One region of the Kitasatospora sp. NPDC023385 genome, then DNA from elsewhere that is predicted to be linked to it. Evidence: predicted binding sites of a transcription regulator. Region 1 holds the regulator's gene; the other holds the start of a gene.
The links. The regulator HspR, encoded in region 1, represses chaperone genes until heat shock. The targets are predictions, from matches to a motif close to TTGAGNNNNNNNNNCTCAA.

Region 1 (3,385 bases):
TCAAGGACATCTCCGAGGCGTACGACGTCCTCTCCGACGAGAAGCGCCGCAAGGAGTACGACGAGGCCCGCAGCCTCTTCGCCAACGGCGGCTTCCGGGCCGGCGGCGGCCCCGGCGGCACCGGCAGCTACAGCTTCGACTTCGGTGACCTGTTCAGCGGCACCCAGGGCGGCGGAGCCGGCGGCAGCGGCGGGCTCGGCGACGTCTTCGGCGGCCTCTTCAACCGCGGCACCCGGCAGGCCCAGCCCCGGCGCGGCGCCGACGTCGAGACCGAGGTGACGCTCTCCTTCGAGGAGGCGGTGGACGGCGCGACCGTCCCGCTGCGGATGACCAGCCAGGCCCCCTGCCGCACCTGCAACGGCACCGGCGCCAAAGCCGGCACCACCCCGCGGGTCTGCCCGACCTGCGTCGGTGCGGGCACCGTCAGCCGCGGCCAGGGCGCCTTCGCGCTCTCCGAGCCGTGCAAGGACTGCCGCGGCCGGGGCATGATCGTCGACGACCCGTGCGGGGACTGCCACGGCAGCGGCCGGGCCAGCTCCGCCCGCACCATGCAGGTCCGCATCCCGGCCGGCGTCCACGCAGACCAGCGCATCCGACTCAAGGGCAAGGGCGCGCAGGGCGAACGCGGCGGCCAGCCCGGCGACCTCTACGTCACCGTGCACGTCGACCCGCACCCCGTCTTCGGCCGCAAGGGCGACAACCTGACGGTCACCGTCCCGGTCACCTTCCCCGAGGCGGCGCTCGGTGCCACCATCGAGGTGCCCACGCTCGGCGGCCCGCCGGTGAAGCTCAAGCTGCCCCCGGGCAGTGCCAACGGCCTCACCATGCGCGCCCGCGGCAAGGGCGCCACCCGCAAGGACGGCACCCGCGGCGACCTCCTGGTCACCGTCGAGGTCCTTGTTCCCCAGCACGTCACCGGCGACGCGCTGGACGCCCTGGAGCAGTACCGCGAGGCCACCGCCTCCGACGATCCGCGAGCAGCCCTCTTCCGGGCGGCGAAGGGAGCGTGACGACCAGATGTCCCCGATGAATCCGATCAACCCCGACGGCCCGATCGGACCAGGCATCGGTGACGGCCTGCCCGGTGACGCCGGCCGCCGCGCCCGCCGGGCCCCCTCGGGCCCGCCGACGTACGTCCTCACCGAGGACACCCCGGTGTACGTCATCTCGGTGGCGGCCGAACTGTCCGGACTGCACCCGCAGACCCTGCGCCAGTACGACCGCCTCGGCCTGGTCTGCCCCGACCGCACCGCCGGCCGGGGCCGCCGCTACTCCGCCCGCGACATCCAGCAGTTGCGCGACGTCCAGCGGCTCTCCCAGGACGAGGGCATCAACCTGGCGGGCATCAAGCGGATCATCGAGCTGGAGAACCAGGTCACCGCCCTCCAGGCCCGCATCGCGGAACTGGCCGACTCCCTGGAAGGCGCCGCCACCGCCCTCCAGCAGCGCGAGGCCGCCGTCCACGCCTCCTACCGCCGCGACCTCGTGCCGTACCAGCCGCCCAGCCCGCAGTCCAGCGCCCTCGTCGTCTGGCGCCCCAAACGCTGACGTCAGCCGCACGGACACCGCCGCCGGCCCCCTCCTGTTCGGGGGGTGCCGGCGGTGGCGCGTTGGTGAGAGAGTGCGGTCGCATTCCCTCTCCGGAGGGCCCACCGAATCTGGCATGCTGACCTCGATTGAGCGTCAATGCTGACGGGACGCAGGTATCACGGCAACGGCAAGGAGTCGCGGATGAGTGAACGAGAGCAGCCTCTTGCCACCGGCTCGGCCGTCGTCTCGGCAGAGGCAAAGGAGCTGTATCTCGCCGTCATCCGCGGTGACGGCAAGCTGCCATCGGGGTCGAACGTCGATGAGAATGGTCCGGCGCGGGACGAGCTGGTGCGGATTGGCCTTCTCGTGCCCGACAGCGACGACCCGACCGTTTTCATAGCCGCCGACCCCGCACAGCTCTCGGCAAGTCTCAGCCATTCCTGGCAGCGTCAGGCATTGGAGTTCCTGTCCCGCGCGGTGTCCCTTCCCTCCGAACTGCAGGAGCTTGCGCGGGAATTCCACACCCCGAAGCACCACGGAGGGTCGATCGAATACGTGCAGGGGAAGGCGCTGATTCGTCAGCGGCTGGAGCAGTTCAGGGAATCCGGACTGGAGGAAGCCCTCGCGCTCCAGCCCGGCGGCCCCCGGCAACCGGACCTTCTCGCCGGCATGATCGAGCAGGACCTGGAAACGCTACGCAGTGGCACGAAGATGCGCACGATCTACCACGCCAGCACCCGGTACCACCAGCCGACCAGGGATTACGTGGCCACCCTCGCCCGAGCCGGCGGCCAGTACCGGACCCTTGACGAGCCCTACACGCGGCTCATAGTGATGAATCGACGCGTCGCGGTGATTCCGATCGCCGAGGACATGAGCCTCGCGGCCTTCATCGATGACCCGGCGGTCGTCGGATATCTCGCCGAGGAGGTGTTCGAGCGGTGCTGGAGTCGGGCCCTGGCGTTCGAGGGCACCCGCACGGTGCCGCAGCAGGTGGTTTCACGGCTGCGGCAGACGATCATCGACCAGATGCTCGAAGGCACCAGCCACCGGGTCATCGCGAGGCGCCTGGGAATCAGCGAGCGGACGCTCGCGAGACACATAGCGGAAATGCGAGACGACTACAAAGTCGACTCGCTATTCCAGCTCGGTTACGTTCTCGGTCAAAAGGCACACGAATCCGCCGACTGACCGGCACGTCCATTCCGAGCGAGGTGGCGGAATATTCAGAATTCCGGCAGGGAGCCGGGCCTCACCCGGCCGGGTTCACTGCCAGGAGATATCGTCCGCGACGCTCACAGCAGCCCGGGTGGCGATCGTGCCGTGCGAGTCGGCAGCGTCCGCGAAAGAGCCGGCGCCAAGCACAGCAGCGACAACGGCCACCGAAAGTACGACCTTGCGGACAAACCGGCGCATGTCAGTCATGCCCCCACTCTCTCTGTCGAGAATCGCCATTAGAAGCGTCGAACAGGATAACGGGTCACCCCAGTAGTGCGCGAGAGGGATGCGCTCATCCCCGGTCTACCGGCCGCGTCATCTCCCTGCCAGGCATCCAGATGACACCGGCCAACCCTGGACGCGACGGCGCCCCGCGATGGACGATCAGTTCGCTCCCGATGGTCCGGCAGGACGCCACACCTTGCCAATGTACCGTCAAATACTAAGTCGGTCCCAGCGTCATCACCGCACAGAGCAGCCACTGAGCAGCACGCACAGCAGCACACATCCAACGCATCGCCGACACTCACTCCCCCGGTCGGCCTTCCCCCGGAGTCGACATGACCGAGCCCTACCTGCGTCACCACGACAGCCAGGCCCCTGAGGGTCGGCGTGCACGTGTCTTCCTGGCCGCGCC
Region 2 (3,385 bases), on a different contig from region 1:
GACGGATTGTCGGCCGCCCGCGGCTCCCGCGCACTTCGCAGCGTACGGACAGCGGATGCTTCCCGGCAGGTGGACCGGACGTTTCCGGCCCGTGGGCCGGCTGTTCGGGCCGCCCGCGGACCCACTGCACGAGTGGGCACGGGCCGATACCTTACCCGGCGATTTTTCACTGCGTAACGGTACGTATGCAGTCGAATTGATGCCAAGTCGCCGGTCAGAGGGCCTACTGACGCGTTAATAGGGGAGAAGGTCCGGACCAATACGGGGAATCGCGGAGTCCGCTACGGCGGCGGTCTTCACCGGCTTTTCCCAGGTGCCTCCCAGAACCTCGACGTACCGTGGGCACGACAACGCCCGACCGGGCAGGATCCGTGCGGCGCGCCGGTCAGCCGGCGCCGGGCGGAGGCCGGTGGCTGCGGTCGTGGAGCGGAGGCGGCATGGCGGGAGTGCGGCGGGGCGCCGACCGGAACGCGTCCGCGGGAGTGCCGTACGGAATGCTCCGGCTCGGACTGCGCGGTGGCGTCGCGCAATGGCTGCTGGACCGCGTGCCGACACCCCGGAGCACCCCTTTCACGCTCGGGTACCTCGCCGTTGTGGGCGCCACCACGACCTTCGCCAGACTCGCCGATCCGGAACTCGTCCAGCGGCTGCAGGAGGCTTCGAGTTCCGACGGGCACAATCTGCTGCAGCACCCTTTGCGGGCCCTCGTCCTGAGCGGTTTCTGGGTGGCCGGCGAGGTCTGGATGCCCTACCTCTGGGGATTCGCGTTCACCCTCGCGCCGCTGGAGCGCAGGGTCGGATCCGCCCGGGCGGCGGCCGTCTTCGCGATCGGGCACGTCACGGCCACCCTGCTCTCCCAGGGGGTGGTGATCACCGCGGTGGAGACCGGGCGGATGGCGCCCGAGGTGATGGGCCACCTGGACATCGGGGTCAGCTACGGCGTGCTCGCCTGCCTGGGTGCGGTGGCCGGGCTGCTCTCCCTGCGCGGGCGGGTGCTCGCCCTCGGCGGGGCCGGGCTGATGATCGCCGAGCAGATCGCCTCCGACCGGGACGTGGTCACCGCGGTGGGGCACCCGGCGGCGGTGCTCACCGGGGTGGCGCTGTGGCGCTGGCTGCGCCGGGCCGAGCGGCGCCCGCCCCGGTCGCGCCGGGCCACGGCGGCGGCCCCCGGCGCCGCGCCCGCGCGAGGCGGGGCGCACGTGCGGGCCGCGCGCTGAGGGTTTCACCGGCGCGCCCCGGCCTGCTGTCTCCGTTGGGAATTCCTTCGGGTGCTGAGGATTTCTTAAGACGCCCGCCGTGCTCGTTCCGGGCGCTTTTGACGGCACCGCCCGAACCGCGTTCCCGAGCGGATCGCGTTCGCTCACGGCGAACCCACGGCCGGGAACATCCGGCGCCTCCCAGGGCTTAGTGAGGTCGACTCAACTTCGCTGACTGGGGAGAGATCATGGCATCGACGTCCACTCCGCTCACCCTGCCCGTGCTGCCGCTCGACGACGAGGTCGTCCTGCCGGGCATGGTCGTCCCGCTGGAGCTGCAGGACACCGAGGTACGCGCCGCCGTGGAGGCCGCCCGGGCCGCGACCGGCGCCACCGGCAAGCCGCAGGTCCTGCTGGTCCCCCGGGTGGACGGCTCCTACGCGGCGGTCGGCACGCTGGCCACCGTGGAGCAGGTCGGCCGGCTGGCCGACGGCCCCATCACCGCCGGCCAGCCCGTCGCCCTGGTGCGCGCCGTGCGCCGGGTCCGGATCGGCGTCGGCACCACCGGCCCCGGCGCCGCCCTCTGGGTGGAGACCACGCCGTTCCGCGAGTCCGCGGTCGGCACGCCCCTCGCCGGGCGGGCCGCCGAGCTGGTCAGGGAGTACAAGGCGCTGTCCACCCAGTGGCTGCGCCAGCGCGGCGCCTGGCAGATCGTGGACCGGGTGGACCGGATCGAGGGCGTCGGCGAGCTCGCCGACAACATCGGCTACGCGCCCTTCGCCACCGCCGAGCAGAAGCTCAAGGTGCTGCTGGAGGCCGACCAGGTCGCCCGCCTGGAGTACGCGCTGACGCTGCTGCGCGACCACCTCGCCGAGGAGGAGGTCAACGACACCATCCGCAAGGACGTCGAGGAGGGCGTGGCCAAGCAGCAGAAGGAGTTCCTGCTCCGCCGCCAGCTGGACGCCGTCCGCAAGGAACTGGCCGAGCTGAACGGCGACCCGGCCGACGAGGAGGGCGACTACCGCGCCCGGGTCGAGGCCGCCGACCTCCCCGAGAAGGTCCGCGAGGCCGCGCTCAAGGAGGTCGACAAGCTGGAGCGCGCGTCCGACCAGTCCCCCGAGGGCTCGTGGATCCGCACCTGGCTGGACACCGTCCTCGAACTGCCCTGGAACGAGCGCACCGAGGACGCGTACGACATCGCGGGCGCCCGCGCGGTGCTGGACGCCGACCACGCCGGCCTGGCCGACGTGAAGGAGCGCATCGTCGAGTACCTGGCCGTCCGCAAGCGCCGGGCCGACCAGGGGCTCGGCCTGGTCGGCGGCCGCCGGGGAGGCGCGGTGCTGGCCCTGGTCGGCCCGCCCGGCGTCGGCAAGACCTCGCTCGGCGAGAGCGTGGCCCGCGCCATGGGCCGCTCCTTCGTCCGGGTCGCGCTCGGCGGCGTCCGGGACGAGGCCGAGATCCGCGGCCACCGGCGCACCTACGTCGGCGCCCAGCCCGGCCGGCTGGCGCGGGCGATCAAGGAGGCCGGCTCGATGAACCCGGTCGTCCTGCTCGACGAGATCGACAAGGTCGGCTCCGACTACCGGGGCGACCCGGCCGCCGCCCTGCTGGAGGTGCTGGACCCGGCGCAGAACCACACCTTCCGCGACCACTACCTGGAGGTCGAGCTCGACCTCTCCGACGTCGTCTTCCTCGCCACCGCCAACGTGCTGGAAGCCATCCCCGAGCCGCTGCTCGACCGGATGGAGCTGGTCCGCCTGGACGGCTACACCGAGGACGAGAAGGTCGTCATCGCCCGCGACCACCTGCTCCCGCGCCAGCTGGAGAAGGCCGGCCTCGGCGGCCAGGTCGACGTGGCCGAGGCCGCGCTGCGCCGACTGGCCGGCGAGTACACCCGCGAGGCGGGCGTGCGCACCCTGGAGCGCTCGATCGCCCGGGTCCTGCGCAAGATCGCCGCGCAGGCCGAGCTCGGCGACCGCGAGCTGCCCGTCGCCGTCGGCGCCGACGACCTGCGGGCCCTGATCGGCCGGCCGCACCACGTGCCGGAGTCCGCCCAGGAGCCCGCCGAGCGCCGCACCGCCGTCCCCGGCGTGGCCACCGGCCTCGCGGTGACCGGCGCCGGCGGCGACGTCCTCTACATCGAGGCCTCGCTCGCCGACGCCGAGACGGGCGGCACCGGGCTGACCCTC

Region 2: a site for HspR is predicted at 1,404-1,422, ahead of lon (endopeptidase La). Genes of this name have one in related genera too.

What each region holds. Positions count from the first base shown of each region.
Region 1 is NZ_JBVOOL010000002.1:108,345-111,729, reverse strand. It holds gene dnaJ (molecular chaperone DnaJ) at 1-1,010, shown strand, start outside; gene AC0B61_RS03405 (heat shock protein transcriptional repressor HspR) at 1,018-1,548, shown strand; gene AC0B61_RS03400 (hypothetical protein) at 1,732-2,721, shown strand; gene AC0B61_RS03395 (hypothetical protein) at 2,797-2,955, opposite strand; gene AC0B61_RS03390 (TIR domain-containing protein) at 3,309-3,385, shown strand, end outside.
Region 2 is NZ_JBVOOL010000008.1:258,613-261,997, forward strand. It holds gene AC0B61_RS15945 (rhomboid-like protein) at 438-1,217, shown strand; gene lon (endopeptidase La) at 1,445-3,385, shown strand, end outside.